2 regions of the Microbacterium azadirachtae genome follow, and region 1 is predicted to be linked to the other one. Evidence: riboswitches for the same ligand, from Rfam matches in the RefSeq annotation. Region 1 holds a riboswitch; the other holds the start of a gene.
What was found. A riboswitch is a leader RNA that binds a small molecule or an ion and turns the genes downstream of it on or off. The one in region 1 is predicted to bind FMN.

Region 1 (9,558 bases):
AGGATCCGGAGGGCGTGCCGCTCGACGTGATCCTGTTCGGCGGACGTCGCGCCACCAACGTCCCGCTCGTCGTCGAGGCGACGGACTGGAGCCACGGCGTGTTCCTCGGCGCGACCATCTCGTCCGAGCGCACGGCAGCGGCCGAGGGCACGGTCGGCGAGCTGCGCCGCGACCCGTTCGCGATGCTCCCCTTCTGCGGCTACAACATGGGCGACTACTTCGCGCACTGGCTGAAGATGGGTCGCGCGGTCCGCTTCGACAAGGCGCCGCGGATCTTCCAGGTGAACTGGTTCCGCCGCGGTTCCGACGGCCGGTTCCTGTGGCCCGGATTCGGCGACAACGCGCGCGTCATCGACTGGATCATCCGCCGCATCGAGGGGCAGGTCGACGCGGTCGACAGCCCGATCGGCCGCCTGCCCCGCATCGAGGACCTCAACCTCGAGGGCGCGCAGGTGAGCGACGAGGATCTCGCCGAGCTGTTCAGCGTCGACACCGCGTCGTGGAGCCGTGAGGCCGACTCGACCGAGGAGTTCTTCGCCACCTTCGGCGACCGTCTCCCCGCAGCGCTGACGAGCGAGCTCGCCTCGCTGCGCTACCGTCTCGCGAACGCCTGAGACGCGATCCGGCTCCTGCCCCCGCCCCGAGGATCTCGGAGACGCGGGGGAGGAGCCGGGTCCACCAAGACCCGCGGCGGCGGGATGTCAGGGACGAAAAGCTGAGTGGTCCCCGGCATCCTGCCGCCGCGTTCGTGTGCGCCGGTCCTCGAGAGTGCCCGCGGGGCGCGGTCCCGCGGGTAGCGTCGCATCATGGACGTCATCGAGTACCTGATGGAGGGGGATCCCGCGATCCGCTGGCAGGCGATGCGGGATCTGGCCGATGCGGCGCCCGAGGCGGTCGCCGTGGAGCGCGCACGGGTCGCGGACGAGGGCTGGGGCGCGCGCCTGCTGGCGCTGCAGGCCGAGGACGGGCTGTGGGACGGCGGTGTGTACCGTCCGGGCTGGGTCGATCGGGAGCGTCCGATGTACGACGCCTGGACGGCGACGCACTTCGGCCTCCAGCAGCTGGCGGACTTCGGTGCGGATCCCGCCGATGCGCGTGTGCGACGGGCGATCGGCCGCGTGCGCGACCACGTGCGCTGGGATCAGCCCGGGGCGCCTGCGTACTTCGACGGCGAGACGGAGCCGTGCGTCAACGGGGTCGTGCTGACCGTCGCCACCGCCTTCGGCGAGCCGGGCGACACCGTTGTCCGGACGCTCCTCGACGGCCAGCTCGCCGACGGCGGCTGGAACTGCCGGGCCGAGTACGGGGCGGAGGTCTCGTCGCTGCACTCGACGATCTGCGTGCTCGAGGGGCTGCGGGACTGGGAGCAGGCGACGGGCGGCACGGCCAGGTCGCGGGCCGCGCGCCTGGCCGGCGAGGAGTACCTGCTCGAGCGACGCCTGTTCCTGAGCCGGCGCACCGGGGCGGTCATCGACCCCCGGTTCACCATGGCGTCCTACCCGGTGCGGTGGTACTACGACGTCGTGCGCGGGCTGGAGTACCTGCGACGTACGTACCCGGAGCCCGACCCCCGCTGCGAGGAGGCGCTCGCGCTGCTGCGCTCCGCACGCCGTGCGGACGGGCGCTGGACGCTGGCGAACGAGCACTCCGGGCCCACGCCGTTCGCCATGGAGGGCGAGGAGGAGGGGCTCCCCAGCCGATGGGTCACCTTGCGCGCCCTCCGCATCCTGCGCTGGGCCGGCGACCCGATCGGGTGAGGGCGTCCCGGTCGGGTGCGAGCACGCCGCCCGCCTAGGCTGGGGCGATGCTCCTCCCGCCCAAGGCCCGCCCCGGCGATCGAGTCGCCGTCCTCTCGCCTGCGTTCGCGGCGCCGGCGGTCTCGGTCCCCGTCCACGAACAGGCCCTGCGCCGGCTGGAGGAGCTCACCGGGCTGATCCCGGTCGAGTTCCCCACGACGAGGATGCTCGGGGCGTCGGCGGAGGCGCGCGCGGCCGACGTGAACGCGGCCTTCGCCGACCCCTCGATCCGGGCGATCATCGCCACGATCGGCGGCGACGACCAGATCCTCGTGACCCCGCACCTCGATGCGGGCGCCGCGCAGGCGGATCCCAAGCCGTTCCTGGGCTACAGCGACAACACGAACATCCTCAACTGGCTGTGGCGCAACGGGATCGCGGGCTTCTACGGCGGCTCGACCCAGGTGCACCTCGGTCCTGGGCCCGCGGTGGACCCGATCCATGCCCGCTCGCTGCGCGCAGCCCTGCTCGACGGCGGGCGGCTCGAGCTCGACGAGCCGGGGGAGTCCGAGGACTTCGGCGTGCGCTGGGCGGATCCGGCTGCGCTCGTCCGGTTCGGCGACCGTGAGCCCGCCGACTCGTGGACCTGGGCGGGGCCCGCGGCCCAGCGGGCAGGGTCGACCTGGGGAGGCTGCGTGGAGGTCCTCGGCCAGCTCGCCCTCGCCGATCGGTTCCCGCGGGCGGAGCTGCTGGATGACACGATCCTGCTCCTGGAGACGAGCGAGCGGCTGACGCCCGCATCGGCGGTGGCGGAGCAGCTCCGCGCCTATGGGGAGCGGGGGCTTCTGGAGCGCGTCGCGGGCGTCGTGGTCGCGCGGCCGCCGGCGAGCACGCACGAGGTCATCCCGGAGGCGGGCGAGCGGCGCAGGATCCGCGCTGAGCAGCGCGATGCCGTGCTCGCCGCGATGGAGCGCTACAACCCCGACGCCGTGGTGTGCATCGGCGTGCCGTTCGGGCACACCCGGCCGCAGTGGATCGTTCCGTACGGCGGTGCGGTCGCGCTGGACGGCGCCGCGCGCCGTGTCGTGGCCGACTACGCGTGAGCCGCCTCAGCGCCGGCCGAATCGGCGATGCGCGGCCTGCCGGGTGGTGCCCAGCGCGCTCGCGATCGCCTGCCACGAGTAGCCTGCCGCACGGGCGCGGCGCACCTGCACCTCCTCGGCGCGGGCGATGTCGCGGCGCACCGCGACCAGCCGGTGCAGCTCGGCGAGCGGCTCGCCCTGGGGATCCAGATCGTTCGCCGTCCTCATCATGGTGACCTCCTGGTGTCAATGCTTGTTGACGCCGCGAGGTCTGTCAATCGATGTTGACAGTTTCCCTTTCGCCTGCGGCGGACAGGATCCGTCGGCGGATCCCGATCGCCGCGCAGGGAGGACGGCCCCGATCAGGGCAGCGTGGGCACGCCCAGGTCGTCCTCGTAGTCGTGGTCCTTGGTCTCGGGGATGAGGATCAGGGCGATGAGCGTCAGCACGGCCATGGCCGAGAGGTAGATGCCCACGAGCACGGGCGAGCCGTCGGCGAGCTGCCACAGCCACACCGCGATCAGGGGCGCCACGGCGGCGCCGAGGATCGACGAGACGTTGTACGCGACCGCGGAGCCGGTGTACCGCACATTCGTGGGGAACAGCTCGGGCAGCAGCGCGCCCATCGGCCCGAACGTCGTGCCCATGAGCAGGAAGCCGAGGATCAGGAACGACTGGGTCAGCACCGCGGCGAACGGCTCACCGGCGTGCCGCCCGAGGAAGAGCGGGAAGGTGAAGCCGAAGAGGATGATCGCGACCGTCGTCCAGATCAGCAGCGTGCGCCGCCCGATCCGATCCGCCCACGGACCGGACAGCAGCGTGAAGATCCCGAAGAACACGACGCCGATGATCTGCATCACCACGAAGTCGGTGTAGCCGAACCCCTGACCCGGGTAGAACTGCGCCGCGAATGCGGCCGGGTCGAACGGGGCGCCCTTCGCCTCGGCCGCCTTCTGCGCCGCGGCGGACGCGATCTCGACCGACCACGGCTTCGTGCCGAACGACAGCGTGAAGTTCGTCATCAGGTAGAACAGCACATAGGTCGCCAGCATCACGAACGTGCCGAGGATCAGGTGCTTCCAGTGATGGCGGAAGACGGTCGCAAGCGGCAGCTTGCGGATCGTGCCCTTGACCTCGGCGCGCTTGAAGGTGTCCGACTCGACGAGCTTCAGCCGCACCCACAGCCCGATGATCACCATCACGGCCGAGAACAGGAACGGCACCCGCCAGCCCCAGCCGAGGAACGCCTCCGACTTCTGCGTCGGATCCGAGGCGTGCGGCAGCAGGGCGTTGATGATCAGGAACAGGCCGTTCGCGATGATGAAGCCGAGCGGCGCCCCCAGCTGCGGGAACGAGCCGTACCAGGCGCGCTTGCCCTCCGGGGCGTTCTCCGTGGCGACGAGCGCGGCGCCCGACCACTCGCCTCCGAGCGCGAATCCCTGCGCGAGACGCAGGATGAGCAGCAGCAGCGCCGCCCACCAGTTGATCTGCTGGAACGTGGGCAGCACGCCGATCAGGAAGGTCGCGATGCCCATCGTGAGCAGCGAGGCGACGAGGGTGGCCTTGCGGCCGTAACGGTCGCCGAAGTGGCCGAACACCATCGCGCCGATCGGGCGGGCGATCATCGCCGCGCCGAACACGCCGAACGACGCGAGCAGCGCCGTGGTGTCGTTCCCGGTCGGGAAGAACAGGATGGGGAAGACCAGCACCGCCGCCGTCGCGTAGACGTAGAAGTCGTAGAACTCGATCGTCGTGCCGATGAGGCTGGCGAGGATCACCCGCGATCGAGGATTGGCGGGTGCGGTCGTGGCGGTGCTCATGCAGTCCTCCGGTCGGTACGTCGATCACGCTCGCCGGGCCCCCCAGCCGTGCGGCAGCACGGGGGAGTCTACGCCCGGCGTTCAGCCGATCCACAGGCGGACACGCGACCACCGCGGAGTATGACGACGAGGACGTATGCGCCCTGTCGGATGAACGACGAACGCGGGACCCGGATGACCGGATCCCGCGTTCGACGAGGTGGTGCGGAGCGCTCAGTGCCAGAAGAAGCCGAGCCCGGCGTTCAGCAGGGCCAGGATCCCGACCGTCCAGAACATGCCGCCAGGAACGGTCTCGCCGCGCTTCTGGCGACCCATGCCGATGCCGAGCAGGGCGCCGATGATGATCAGGACCACGAGCTTCACCGTGATCTTGATGTAGAAGCTCATCCCGGGCGTCCAGTCGATGCCCCAGGGGGCGGCGAGCGCGAGGCCCGCGACACCGGCGATCGCGAGGCCGATGTTCATGAGCTGCGTGAACTGGCGCTTGCCCCCGAACGCCTGGGCCAGCCAGGCGCCGAACAGCGTGGCGAAGCCGATCAGGTGGATGAAGACGACGATCTCGCGGAGGGTCTGCATGAGCACAGGCTATGCCCGCGTCCGCCCCCTCGCCAGGCAGGCTCGCCTCAGCCGCGGGCGCTCAGCCGCGCAGCGACCGGATCACCTGGGCGGTGCGCAGCGCGGCGTCCGCCGCCTCGGCACCCTTGTCCTCCTTGGAGCCCTCGAGCCCGGCGCGGTCGAGACCCTGCTGCTCGTCGTCCAGCGTGAGCACGCCGAAGCCGACGGGCTTGCCCGCGTCCAGCGAGACCCGGGTGAGGCCGTCGGTGGTCGCCGCCGAGACGTACTCGAAGTGCGGGGTGCCGCCGCGGATGATCACGCCGAGCGCGACCACGGCGTCGGCGCCGCCGGCGAACGCCGCCTGCGCCGCCACGGCGAGCTCGAACGATCCCGGGACGCGCACCAGACGGTGGTTCGCCCCGGTCTCCTCGAGCACCCGCTGGGCGCCGGCGATCAGGCCGTTCGTGATCGTCTCGTGCCAGGTGCCGGCGACGATGACGACGTTCAGGCCGCTCGCGTCGAATCCTCCGGTGGTCGGTGCTCCCGCGCCGCTCATGCGTGCTCCTCTGCGTTGTCGGCCGTGTTGGCGGCCAGGGCGGCGGCGAGCTCGGACTCGCCGATGATGTGGCCCATGCGGTCGCGCTTGGTCTCGAGGTACTGGTGGTTGTTGGGGCCGACGCCGACGATCAGGGGAACCTGCTCGATCACGTCCAGTCCCAGCTGGCGCAGCTGCGCGACCTTGTCGGTGTTGTTGGTCAGCAGCCGCACCTTCTTGACCCCGAGGTCGCTGAGGATCCCGGCCGCCGCCGCATAGTCGCGGGCGTCCGCGGGCAGACCCAGGGCGAGGTTCGCGTCGACCGTGTCGAGCCCCTCCTCCTGCAGCGCATACGCGCGCAGCTTGTTGATGAGGCCGATGCCGCGTCCCTCGTGGCCGCGCATGTAGATGACGATGCCGCCGTCCTGCTCGATGGCGTCGAGCGCGGCGTCCAGCTGGGGGCCGCACTCGCACTTCAGCGAACCGAACGCCTCGCCGGTCAGGCACTCCGAGTGCACGCGCACGAGCGCGGTCTCGGTGGGCTCGCCGGAGACGACCGCGATGTGGTCGGTGCCGGTGATGCGGTCCTTGTAGGCGAGGAAACGGAACACCCCGTGCGTGGTGGGAACGGTCGCGTCCGCGCGTAGGCTGACCCGGCGGCGCGTGTTGTTCGCGACGCAGTCGGCCTCGTCCCGCGGGTCGACCTCGTTGAGGTGTGCGACGAGCTGCTCGATCGTGATCACCGGGATCCCGTCGCGCTCGCCGAGCTCCAGCAGTCCGGGCAGGCGCATCATGCTCCCGTCCTCGGCGACGACCTCGGCGATCGCGCCGATGGGGCGCAGCCCCGCGAGACGCATCAGCTCGACCGCGGCCTCGGTGTGCCCGCCGCGCTGACGCACGCCGCCGTCCACGGCGCGCAACGGCAGCACGTGACCGGGGCGGATGAGATCGGACGGCGTCGACGCCGCGTCCGCGAGCACGTTCAGGGTGCGGGCGCGGTCGGCGGCGCTGATGCCGGTCGTGACGCCGCTCGCCGCGTCGACGCTGATCGTGTACGCGGTGCTGCGGGCGTCCTCGTTGGCCTCGACCATGGGCGGGAGGTTCAGCGCGTCGGCGATGTCGGCGGGCATGGGCGCGCACAGGTAGCCGGAGGTCCAGCGCACCGTCCACGCGACCCATTCGGGGGTCGCGAGCTCGGCGGAGAGGATCACGTCGCCCTCGTTCTCGCGGTTCTCGTCGTCCGCGACGAGCACGGGGCGTCCGGCGCGGAGCGACTCCAGCGCCTCCTCGATGGTGGAAAGGCTCATCGCGAGCCTCCTTCCGTTGTGACGGCGCGGTCGGCGCCGGGGACTTCGGGGTCGCCCGCGGCACGGAAGGCGAGCAGGCGCTCCACGTGCCGGGCGAGGATGTCGGTCTCGAGGTTCACGCGGTCGCCGACGGCGCGGGTTCCGAGCGTGGTGGCGGCGAGGGTCTCGGGGATGAGGGACACCTCGAACCACGCGGCGTCCGCGGCCGGCGCGCTCACCGCGCTGACCGTCAGGGAGGTGCCGTCGACCGAGATGGATCCCTTGTCCACGACGAGCGGTGCGAGGTCGCCGGGCAGCGAGATCCGCAGCACGCTCCACTCGGCGCCGGGTCGCACCTCGAGCACCTCGCCGACGCCGTCGACGTGGCCCTGCACGATGTGCCCGCCCAGCCGGGCGCCGACCGGCATGGCCTTCTCGATGTTGACGCGGGTGCCCACCGTCGCGCCGCCGATCGCGGCCACGTCGAGCGTCTGCTTCATGACGTCCGCGTCGAACGTCTCGGCGGTCGACGCGACCACGGTCAGGCACACCCCGCTCACGGCGATCGACTCGCCGTGCACCGCGTCGGACGCGGCCCGGGGGGCGCGCACGGTCAGGCGCCAGCCGTCTCCCTCGGGCGTGATCGCCGTGATCTCGCCGATCTCCTCGATGATTCCGGTGAACATCAGGCGTCTCCTTCGTTCCGGGATGTGTTCTCGCCCGACGTCAGCGGGCGGGCGATCGCCAGCAGATCCGGGCCCAGCGGCAGCCACTCGTCGACGACGAGCCGGTGCGCCTCGTCGATCGAGGTCACGCCGATGTCGGTGAGCGCGAGCCGCGGGCCGCCGAGCAGGACCGGGGCGACATACGCGAGGACCTGGTCGGCGAGGCCGGCCGCGACGAAGGCGCTCGCCAGGGTCGGACCCCCCTCGACGAACACGCGCTGGACGCCGCGTTCCCGCAGCTCCGCGAGCACCGCGTCGAGCTCGTGACCGGAGTAGAACAGGGGGGCGTGCGGGTGCCGGCGCACGGCCGCGTCGGCCGGTGTCGTCCGCGAGCCGATCACGACGGGGATCGGCTGATGGGGGAGCAGTGCGTCGCCGTCGCGCGCGGTGAGCGCGGGGTCGTCGGCGAGCACCGTGCCGGTGCCCACCACGATGGCGTCCGCGGCGGCGCGGCGGCGGTGCACGTCGGCCCGTGCCTCGGGGCCGGTGATCCACTGGCTGGATCCGTCCGCCGCGGCGGCGCGGCCGTCCAGGCTCTGCGCCCACTTCACGGTGACGTGCGGGCGCCCCAGGCGCTGCACCGTCAGCCAGTCGCCGATGAGCGCCTCCGCCGCATCGGCCTGCTCCCCGGACTCGACATCGATGCCGGCCGCGCGCATCCGCTCTGCGCCGCCGCCGGACACGACTCCCGGATCGTCCAGCGCGTACACGACGCGGGCGACGCCGGCGTCGATGAGCGCCTGTGCGCAGGGTCCGGTGCGGCCCGTGTGGTTGCAGGGCTCGAGCGTGACCACGGCGGTGGCGCCGCGGAGCTGTTCCGGGGCGAGCTTCGAGAGCGCGTCGACCTCGGCGTGCGGCGTGCCGGATCCGCGATGCCACCCGTCGGCGAGCATCTCGCCGCTCGGGGAGAGGATCACGGCGCCGACCTGCGGATTCAGGCCACGGGGTCCGCGGCGCGCGACCTCGAGAGCGTGCGCCATCGCTGCGCGCTCTGCCGCTGTCGCCGTCATGTCGCCTTCTTCGTCCTTGTTCAGGGAGTCGGGGTCGGGCGCACGACGATCGTGCGTGCTTCCTCTCATCCGGACTCGCAAGCTCTCGCTCGCATCACCGTCGGTCCCGGAATTCCACCGGATCGGCCTCGGATCCCGGTCGGATCCTCGGTTCGCGGACTGTCACCGCCGGTTCGGATTCTCACCGACCCCGGAGCACGTTGTGTTGCTCTCAGCTTAGTCAACGCGCCGGTTCCGGTTTCATTCCGGCGGATGCATCTATGACGTCCCATGTCGCGGTCGGCTACTTCAGCAGCCGGGACAGTCGCCGGTCCGCGAGCACCTTGCCGCCGGTCTGACAGGTGGGGCAGTACTCGAGCGAGCGGTCGGCGAAGAACACGCTGCGCACCGTGTCGCCGCAGACGGGACAGGCCTCGCCCCGGCGGGCGTGCACCTGCATGCCGCGCCTCTTCGCGTCCTTGAGGTCGGCCGGCGGCTTGCCGCTCGCGGCGGCGACGGCCTCGCGCAGCGTGGTCTGCATCGCGTCGTACAGCCGCGTCACGTCGTCGTCGCCGAGGCCTCCGGCGGGCGCGTACGGCGACATCCGGGCGGCGTGCAGGATCTCGTCGGAGTAGGCGTTGCCGATGCCGCCGATCACGCCCTGGTCGCGCAGCAGCCCCTTGATCTGCGTGCGCCTGCCCTCGAGCAGCGCGGCGAACGCGTCACGGGTGAACGCCGGGTCCAGCGGATCCGGCCCGAGCCGGGCGATTCCGGGGACCTCGGCCGGATCCCGCACGACGTACACGGCGAGGGACTTCTTCGTGCCGGCC
Region 2 (9,558 bases), 1.1 Mb from region 1:
GCCCGGCGCGATCGAGAGCACGGTGATGACGATCTGCACCTCGTTGCGGAGGCCGTCGACGAACGACGGGCGCAGCGGACGGTCGATCAGACGGCAGACCAGGATCGCCTCGGTGGACGGACGGCCCTCGCGGCGGAAGAACGAGCCGGGGATCTTGCCTGCGGCGTAGGAGCGCTCCTCGACGTCGACGGTCAGCGGGAAGAAGTCGAAGCCCTCGCGCGGCGACTTGCTGGCGCTCGTGGCCGAGAGCAGCATCGTCTCCTCGTCGAGGTAGGCGGCGACCGCGCCCTGCGCCTGCTGAGCGAGACGGCCCGTCTCGAAGCGGACGGTGCGGGTGCCGAAGCGGCCGTTGTCGAGAACGGCCTCGGTGGCAGTGATTTCAGGACCTTCCAAGAGGTCTCTCCTTCTTTGTTTAGGCTCGCTCTCCCGTGTGGAGCGCGAGCATGGACGGATGCGCACAGAGGCATCCCGTCCGATCCTATCAGCGGGAGGCGCCTCAGCCGTCCCCGACCGCGATCTCCCGGCGCGCGCTCAGACCTCGCTCGGCGCGCGCACGCCGCGCTCGCGCCCCAGGCGCACGTAGTCGTGGTGCTTGGCGCTGCGCCCGTCGCCCGCAGCGCGACCGTGCAGACGACGCCACACCCACGGCAGCGCGTGACGCCGCCACCACACCCCGGCACCCGTGCGCTCCGTGGCGTGCAGCACCTCGTCGAGGGCGCCGAGCTCGTCGGCCAGCGGCACGCCGAGGACCACGCCGACGCGATAGGCGAGGAAGCGATGGCCCCGGCTGGAGAGGTGCACCAGGTCCTCGCCCCAGTTCTCGCGGCGGGCGAGCTGGGGGTGCAGATCGGTGTCGACGAGGATCGCGCCCTGCCTGCGCGCGATGCCGGTCAGCGCGGTCGCCCACGCCGAGAACCGCCGGGCGTAGATCCGCGCCGCGGGGTTGCCCGGCAGGAACGCGGTGACCAGCACGACGTCGGCCCCCGACGCGCGCAGCCGGCGCACCGCATCCTCGAGCCGCGCGGCGAGCAGCGGGATCGACGCCCGCCGCTTCACCAGGTCGTTCGCCCCGATGAGGATCGAAACGAGATCCGGACGCAGCTCGAGCGCGCGGTCCAGCTGCGTCCCGCAGACGTCCTCGACGCGCTTGGAGCGGATCGCCAGGTTCGCGTAGTCCAGGGGCTCGCGCGCGGCCAGCAGCAGCGCCAGCCGATCCGCCCAGCCGCGGAGCCCGCCGTTGGGTCCCGGGTCGCACAGTCCCTCGGTGAGGGAGTCTCCGAGGGCGACGTAGCGACGCCACCGCTTGCGCTCCACCGCGACCGACAGCTCGGGCCGCACGGCCCGGGGCGCGCGCAGTCCCGCGTCCGCGCGATGCAGCTCCTGCGCCTCCGCGAAGTGACCGACGAGCTGCTCGCACACGGCGCTCCAGCTGCGCCGCTCCACCGCCTCGCGGCCCGCCCGCCCGAACGCCGCGCGCTTGCGCGCGTCGCCCGCCAGATCTCGCACCCGCTCGCGCAGGTCCTGCAGATCGCCGGGACGATAGAGCCAGCCGTCGATGCCCATCCGCACGAGATCCCGCGGACCGCCCCGGCCGGTCGCGACCACGGGGACGCCGCTCGCGTGCGCCTCCTGGAGCGTCTGGCCGAACGTCTCGCTCTCCCCCGGGTGCACGAAGACGTCGAAGGACGCCATCGCCTGGGCGAGCTCGGCACCGCTGAGATGCCCCAGGAACACAGCCCCGGGCAGCAGCGCCTGCAGACGGGGACGGGACGGGCCGTCCCCCACGATCACGAGACGCACACCGGGAAGATCCGCGAGCACCTGCAGATCCTCGACCTGCTTCTCCGGTGCGAGCCGGCCCACGTAGCCGACCACGACCTCCGCTCCTCCGCGATGCTCCCATGCCACTGCACGCCGGTCGGGGTGGAAGCGCTCGGCGTCGACGCCGCGCCCCCACCGGCGCACCCGATCGACCCCGAGGCGGGCCAGCTGCTGCTCCGACTCGGTCGACGGCGCGAGCGTCAGCGTGGCACGGCGGTGCAGGCGGGCGATGTGCGCCTCGGCCAGGGCCGTCGTGAGCGAGACGCCGTATCGCGCGGCGTAGGCCGCGACGTCGGTCTGGTAAGCGGCGACCGCGGGCACGCCGATGCGCTCCGCGGCGAGCGCTCCCCGCCAGCCGAGGGCGAACGGCGAGGCGAGATGCACGACGTCGGGCTCGAAGCGGGCCAGCGCGCCGGACAGCCGGTGCGCGCTCGACGTGCCCACCCGCACGGTGCGATAGCCCGGCAGGGCGACCGACGGGATGGGCTCGATGCGCGCGTGTCCGATCATGCGCGGCATGTCGGCGGCGGCCGGGGCGTACACCCGCGCCTCATGGCCGTGTCGTTCGAGATGGCGGAGGATCTGCAGGACGCTCCCGGTCACGCCGTTCATGTGCGGGAGGAAGGACTCCGTCACGATCGCTGCTCTCACGTGATCAGGATCCCGCTCCGCGACGCCGGGAAACGCCCGGGACGGGCGGCGTCGCGCACTGTTCACCGAATGCACCGCGATCGGTCACCGCGCGTCCTCCACGACGCCGCGCGCCGGTTCCGTCCCGTTCCTCCGGACGGCGGTCTGCTCCTCCGGCCCCTCGCGCGGAGACGGGGCTAGGCTGGCGCGCATGAGTACCGACGACACCGCCGCCGCGGACATGAAGCGCAAGTTCAAGGAGGCGCTCGAGAAGAAGAACGCCCAGCAGCATCGTGGCGAAGCGCATCTGGACGGCGACTCCGCCGTGCACGGCACGCACGCCGCGCAGACCAAGCGGGAGTTCCGCCGCAAGAGCGGCTGACCCGCATCCATCCAGAGGGGCGCCGGCGCGCGAACGCCGGCGCCCCTTCTGCGTCCGCCGCGACAGGCGCTCCACGGATCGGGTGGCGATCCACAGACAACGGAGTTAGCGTCGAATGGTGAGCGACCCGAACCGCACCACGGCAGCGCCCCTGCGCCGGGGCCGCGCCGTGCGCCCGCTCGCGGCGTTCCTGACCGCGGCGGCGCTCCTCGCCGGACCGCTGCTGGCGACGCCGGCCCGCGCCGACGACTACCCGTCCTGGCAGGACGTGCAGAACGCCCAGGGCGACGAGCAGGCGACGCAGGATCAGATCTCGAAGGTCGGCGACGCCCTGGCGAGCACGCAGCAGAAGGCCGCGGAAGCGTCGACAGCGGCGCTGAAGGCGGGCCAGGCCGCGACCGCTGCGCGTGCCGACGCCGCCGCGGCGGCCGCCCGCGCCGACCAGCTCACCGCGCAGGCCGAGGCCGCCGCGCAGACCGCGCAGCAGACGCACGAGCGTGTCGGCACAGTGGTGGCCGGACGTGCGCGCACGGAGACCTCGTCGCCCCTGCCGGTGCGGCTGTTCACGTCCGCCCACCCCGATCAGCTGCTGACCCGGCTCGGCGTGATGCAGAGGCTCGACGCGACGTGGGCGAGCCTCAGCTCCCGGGCTCTCGCCGAAGAGGGCGTCGCCGCATCGCTGCGGGATCAGGCGCAGACGGCCCGTGCAGAGCGCGACCGGCTCGCCGCGGCCGCCGAGCAGGCCGCACAGCAGGCTCAGGCGGCCGCCGACGCGGAGGCCGCGGCGGTGCAGGACCTGCAGGGGCACATCACGACGCTGTACGCGCAGCTGGCGGCCCTGAAGAACACCACCGCCGACGTCGAGCGCCGCTACCGGATCGGGCAGCAGGTCGCCGAGCAGGCCCGGGAGCAGGCCGCAGCCGCCGAAGCGGCCGCGGCTGCTGCGGCAGGGTCCGGCGGCGGAAGCGGCGGAGGCTGGGACGGCTTCGGCGGAGACGGCGTGAACGTCGATCCTGCCGGCGCGCAGGCCTACGCCGCCGGGCAGCTCGGCAACTACGGGTGGGGCCAGGACCAGTTCCCCTGCCTGTACCGGCTGTGGATGCAGGAGTCGAGCTGGCGGGCGGACGCCCTGAACCCGGACAGCGGGGCCTACGGGATCCCGCAGGCTCTCCCTGCCGACAAGCTCGCGGCGGCGGGGGCCGACTGGCGCACGAACGGGAACACCCAGATCGACTGGGGGCTGAGCTACATCCAGGGGCGGTACGGGTCCCCGTGCGGCGCCTGGGCGCACGAGGTCGCGAACGACTGGTACTGAGCGGACGCGCTCAGGGCGAGGCGAGCGCCGTGCGGGCCGCGTCGAGCACGACCGGATCCGCGCAGCCTCGTGCGAACCCGGCGATCCGCCGGCGGATCTCGTAGCCGAGGACCACGGATCCGATCCTCTCCGCGATCGGCGCGAGCCAGCCCGGCCGGCACGTGAAGTTGTACTTCCAGACGGCCCGCGTGCCCCCTTCGGCGGGTTCGAAGCGCCAGCCGGCGCCGAGGGTGCGGAAGAACCACGGCCCCTTCTCCATCGTCATCCCGACGTTGGTGGGCGGCGCGTACGAGACGTAGCGCGTGACCATCGACAGGCCGAACCGCTGTCGCGTGAATGTGCGCACGCCCTTGGCGGGCGACGTGGATCCGTCGAGGAAGTGCTGCTCGCTGATGAAGCCGTCCCAGCGCCGGCGCACCGGCCCCGTGGTCTGCGACACGGCGTACGCGAGGTCGGGCGGGATCGGGACGACGACAGCGGCCTGGACGACGGGCATGCTCCGACGCTATCGCCCTCCTCGCTCGACGGCGGACTCCGCAACGGACGGAGGCCGGGCAGGAGCCTCGTACGGCTCCTGCCCGGCCCGGTCCGATGAGCTCGGTTCAGCCGCGTCCTGCGCGGGCGCGGGCGCGCTCCTGCTTCGCCGCCATCTCGTCGACCGCCGCGCGGCCCAGCGTCTCGGTGCTGACCGGCTCCGCCCCCGCGCCCTGCGACGTGCCCGCCTCGTGCCCCACGCCGTCGAGCAGGGACTCGTCGAACGGCCGAGCGCCCGAGAGCACCTGGCGCACCTGCTCCGCGTCGATCTGCTTCGTCCAGGTGCCGATGAGGATCGTGGCCACGGCGTTGCCGGTGAAGTTGGTGAGCGCGCGACCCTCCGACATGAACCGGTCGATGCCGACGATCACGCCGACGCCGTTCACCAGATCGGGCCGGTAGGCCTGCAGTCCGCCGGCGAGCGTCGCGAGTCCCGCACCGGTGACGCCGGCGGCGCCCTTGCTCGCGATGATCATGAACACCAGCAGGCCGATCTGCTCGGGGATGGACATCGGCTGCCCCAGCCCGGTCGCGATGAACAGCGACGCCATGGTCAGGTAGATCGCGGTGCCGTCGAGGTTGAAGGAGTAGCCGGTCGGCACCGTGATGCCGACGACCGGCTTCGCCACGCCCAGGTGCTCCATCTTCGCGATCAGGCGCGGCAGCGCCGACTCCGACGAGGAGGTTCCGACGATCAGCAGGTACTCGCGGGCGAGGTACTTCATCAGCTGGAAGATGTTCACGCGGGCGACGAGCATGAGGATCCCGCCGAGGACGACGACGATGAACACGATGCAGGTCAGGTAGAACGCGCCGAGGAGGATCCCGAGGCTCCAGATCGCGGCGACACCGGTCTTGCCGACGACGGCGGCGATGGCGCCGAAGGCGCCGACCGGGGCGAGCCACAGGATCATGCCGAGCACGCGGAACACGAGCGTCTGCAGGTGCTTGATCGCGCCCATGATGGGGGCGCCGCGCTCCCCCAGCCCCTGCAGCGCGAAGCCGACCAGCAGCGCGATGAAGAGCACCTGCAGCACGCTCTCGCCGGTGAAGGCGCCGAAGAACGTGGCCGGGATGATGCCGAGGATGAAGTCCTGGGTCGTCTTGGCCTCGGTGGTGGTCGCCTGATAGGTGGCGCCCGCCATGTGCAGGCCCTCTCCCGGGTGGATGATGTTGCCCACGACCAGGCCGATCGCGAGGGCGAACGTCGACATCACCATGAAGTAGATCAGGGCGAGCCCCCCGATCTTGCCGACCGTCGCCGCCTTGGCGATGGATCCGACGCCGATCACGATCGTGCAGAAGATGATCGGCGCGATCATCATCTTGATCAGGCTCACGAAGCCCTTGCCGACAGGCTCGAGGCCCTGCGCGAACTGCGGGAACACGAGTCCCACCGCGATTCCGAGGGCCACCGCGATGAGCACGGACACATAGAGCCAGGTGTGCTTGTCCCAGGAGCTCTTGCCGCGGCGCCAGTCGTGCCGTGGGAGTGAGAAACCTTCGGTGAGAGCCATCATCGCCTCCGCTGGATTACAGGACGCCCGCACCACTTCGGGCGGGCCGTGCCGACCATCCTGCGGACGACCGGCAGGCGGGGACGAGTTCTGTTCGTATTGAAAGCGCGACGGACCCGGCGCGCACCGTGCGGCCTCGCGCATACTGGCTGAGGAGGTCAGGATCGGCGATGGCGACGACACGACGGGCGCGGGTGCGCAGCGCGGCATCGCGCGTCTTCGCGCTGCTGATCGGATCCGTGCTGCTGATCGGCGCGGCGATCGGCGTGTTCCTGACCTGGGAGGCGCAGACCTCGGCACGGCAGGAGGCCGAGCACGTCACCGCCGCGATCGCGCACGCCCTGTCGGCCGCGCCGCTCGTGCGGTCGGCCGTGACCGCGAGCGACCGTCCGGCCGCGGAGGCGAGCCTGCGCGCCTATGTGGAGTCGGCACGCACCGGCGCGGGTCTGGACTTCATCACGGTGATGGACCGGGACGGCGTGCGTCTCACGCACCCGGATCCCGCGCAGGTGGGCGGGCACTACCTGGGGACGATCCCCGCCGACGGACGCACCCTCACCGAGCAGTACACCGGTACGCTCGGCCCGTCGGTGCGCACGATCTCGCCCGTGCACGACGCCGGGGGCGCAGTCGTCGGCTGGGTCTCCGCCGGTGTCACGGTGGAGTCGCTCGCCGGAGCGCTGCTGCGCCGCTTGCCCGTGATCGTGCTGCTCACCCTCGCGGTCGTCGCCCTGGGCGCGGTGGGCGCGGTGCTCGCACGGCTCGCGACCCGCAGGATCACCGGCGACCTGAACGCCCGCGACGTGCGCGACGCCGTCGCGGGATTCGAGTCCGTGCGCACGCTCGGCGAGGCGCTGCGCGCGCAGACCCACGAGCACGGCAACCGGCTGCACACCGCACTCGCCCTGCTCGAGCTCGATCGCAAGGACGAGGCGATCGCGCTGCTCTCGGACTCGTCGGTGCAGAGCCAGTCGGTGATCGACCAGATGACGCTGCGCGACGGGGACCCGACCGTCGCCGCGCTCCTACTCGGCAAGGCCTCGCAGGCCAAGGAGCGCCGCGTGCACTGGCAGGTCGTCGTCGATCCCACCGCGCCGCGCGCGGACCTGGATCCCGTCGACGCGGTCGCCGTGGTCGGCAACCTCATCGACAACGCGCTGGACGCGGCCGGCCAGGACGCGACCGACGACGCCGGTCGCTGGGTGCGGGTGGAGATCGCTCCCGCGGAAGGCGGCGAGGTCGCCATCACGGTCTCGGACAGCGGCCCTGGCATCCCGGCGGACCTCGGCGACCGCGTGTTCGAGCACGGCGTCTCCACCAAGCCCAGCGATCGAGCGGGACGCGGCGTCGGTCTCGCCCTGGTCCGCGACGTCGTGCAGGCGGCGGGCGGGAGCATCACGGTCACGAACGATCCCACGACCTTCCGCGTGACGCTTCCCGCGGCGCCGGCGAAGGCGCGACGTCGATGATCGGCGTCCTGATCGTCGACGACGATCCGCTCACGCTCGAGCTGCACACCGCTTACGTCGAGCGGCTCGACGGCTTCGCGGTGGTCGGTGAATGCACCGGCGTGCGCGCGGCGCTCACCGCGATCGCCGAGGTGGGCGACCGCATCGACCTCGTCCTGCTCGACATCACCATGCCGGACGGATCCGGGATCGACGTGCTCCGGCAGATCCGCGCCGCAGACGCGGACATCGACGTGATCGCGGTGACGAGCGTGCGCGAGGTCGACGCCGTGCGGAGGATGTCGGCGCTCGGGGTGGCCCAGTATCTGCTCAAGCCGTTCCCGTTCCGCGTGTTCCGCGAGCGCATGCAGCAGTACGCGGAGCGCCGGGCGCGCGCGATCGGCATCACGGGGGCGGCGAGCCAGGACGAGATCGACGCCCTCGTCGGCGGTCCGCCCACCGGTGCGGTGGTGCTGCCCAAGGGGCTCACCGCGGAGACGCTGCAGGCGGTCACCGCCGCCCTGCGCGCGCACGGCGAGCTGTCGGCCGGCGAGGCCGCGCCGCTCGTGGGGGTCTCCCGGGTGACGGCGCGCCGCTACCTCGAGCACCTGGTGGACGCGCGCGTCGCCACCCGCGCGCCCCGCTACGGCACCCCCGGACGGCCGGAGACGGCCTACCGGCTGGCGGGCGCCGGATCCTGACCGTCGCGATGATAGCGTCGTCCTGTCCTCAGGGCGGGGTGGAAGTCCCCACCGGCGGTGTCGCGGCCAAGCCGCGCGAGCCCGCGAACGGTCCCCATGGCGGGGACCGCCGATCCGGTGCGAATCCGGAGCCGACGGTCAGAGTCCGGATGAGAGAGGACAGAAGGAGCAGTGCACCATGCCCAGAATCGCCATCGTCGCCGCCCAGTGGCACGCGGAGATCGTCGACCAGGCCGTCTCCGCGTTCCGTGAGCGGCTGACCGAGCTCGGCATCGACGAGGTCGACGTCTTCCGCGTGCCGGGAGCGTTCGAGATCCCGCTGCATGCGAAGCGCCTGGCCGTCACCGGACGGTACGCCGCCATCGCGACCAGCGCTCTGGTCGTCGACGGCGGGATCTATCGGCACGACTTCGTCGCCGGGACCGTCGTGGACGCGCTGATGCGCGTGCAGCTGGAGACCGATGTCCCGGTGTTCTCCGCCGTGCTCACGCCGCACCACTTCCACGAGCACGCCGAGCATCGCGACTACTTCACCCGGCACTTCGCGGTGAAGGGGCGTGAGCTCGCCGACGCCGTCTCGGCGACCATCGAGAGCCTCGCGGCGATCGGCTGAGCCGAGCCGCCCGGCCCGCGGGCGCGCCTCGGCACAGTGCGAGGCGCGCCCGCGGGGCGCTCAGCGCGGCAGGCGCCCTTCGTGAAGGATGCCGTCGGGGTCGGCGCTCGCGCGCACGGCACGCAGCCGATCGATGTCGGCCGCCGTGCCGCAGTGCTCGAGCGTCTGACCCGGAGCGAGGAACGTGGGGATCGTGCGGTCGGCGGCCGCGGGGGCGAGGAGGGCGAGCAGGCCCGCGATGCTCGCGTCGCCCGGTTCGGCCGGGGCTTCGGGGAAGACCGGGACGAGGGCATGCAGCAGCCATCCGGCCGAGGCGAGTGAGGAGAACCCGGCACGACGCGGCGAGTCGAGCGCTCCGCCGAGCATCCTCAGGTCGATCCCGACGATCGGCCACTGCTCGGGCGCCTGCCGGAAGTCGACGAGAGCCGAGATCGTCGCGTCGTCGAGCTGCGCCAGCGCGAGCGCGGCCCCACGCCCCGGGGTCGGATCGGTCGGTTCGCCCGACGCTGCCGCGAGGGTTGCGGGCGACGTCGGGCCGACGAGCTCGCGCTGCACGGCCGCCGCACCCCGCAGGGCGTCGAGGAAGGCGTCGGCCGG

Region 2: it holds a riboswitch for FMN, as region 1 does, so the genes downstream of both, NFX31_RS10465 (6,7-dimethyl-8-ribityllumazine synthase) here and ribD (bifunctional diaminohydroxyphosphoribosylaminopyrimidine deaminase/5-amino-6-(5-phosphoribosylamino)uracil reductase RibD) in region 1, are expected to answer to the same signal.

What each region holds. Positions count from the first base shown of each region.
Region 1 covers NZ_CP099706.1:1,047,761-1,057,318, forward strand. The annotation lists gene NFX31_RS04900 (phosphoenolpyruvate carboxykinase (GTP)) at 1-614, shown strand, start outside; gene NFX31_RS04905 (hypothetical protein) at 807-1,757, shown strand; gene NFX31_RS04910 (S66 family peptidase) at 1,805-2,839, shown strand; gene NFX31_RS04915 (transcriptional regulator) at 2,846-3,049, opposite strand; gene NFX31_RS04920 (MFS transporter) at 3,181-4,638, opposite strand; gene NFX31_RS04925 (hypothetical protein) at 4,852-5,214, opposite strand; gene ribH (6,7-dimethyl-8-ribityllumazine synthase) at 5,276-5,749, opposite strand; gene ribA (GTP cyclohydrolase II) at 5,746-7,035, opposite strand; gene NFX31_RS04940 (riboflavin synthase) at 7,032-7,700, opposite strand; gene ribD (bifunctional diaminohydroxyphosphoribosylaminopyrimidine deaminase/5-amino-6-(5-phosphoribosylamino)uracil reductase RibD) at 7,700-8,749, opposite strand; FMN riboswitch at 8,802-8,951, opposite strand; gene NFX31_RS04950 (Fpg/Nei family DNA glycosylase) at 9,033-9,558, opposite strand, start outside.
Region 2 covers NZ_CP099706.1:2,177,214-2,186,771, forward strand. The annotation lists gene NFX31_RS10425 (polyribonucleotide nucleotidyltransferase) at 1-393, opposite strand, end outside; gene NFX31_RS10430 (GDSL-type esterase/lipase family protein) at 532-2,472, opposite strand; gene NFX31_RS10435 (DUF5302 domain-containing protein) at 2,663-2,833, shown strand; gene NFX31_RS10440 (aggregation-promoting factor C-terminal-like domain-containing protein) at 2,952-4,148, shown strand; gene NFX31_RS10445 (SRPBCC family protein) at 4,159-4,644, opposite strand; gene NFX31_RS10450 (cation:dicarboxylate symporter family transporter) at 4,751-6,199, opposite strand; gene NFX31_RS10455 (ATP-binding protein) at 6,370-7,668, shown strand; gene NFX31_RS10460 (response regulator) at 7,665-8,348, shown strand; FMN riboswitch at 8,369-8,513, shown strand; gene NFX31_RS10465 (6,7-dimethyl-8-ribityllumazine synthase) at 8,527-8,961, shown strand; gene NFX31_RS10470 (FAD-binding oxidoreductase) at 9,022-9,558, opposite strand, start outside.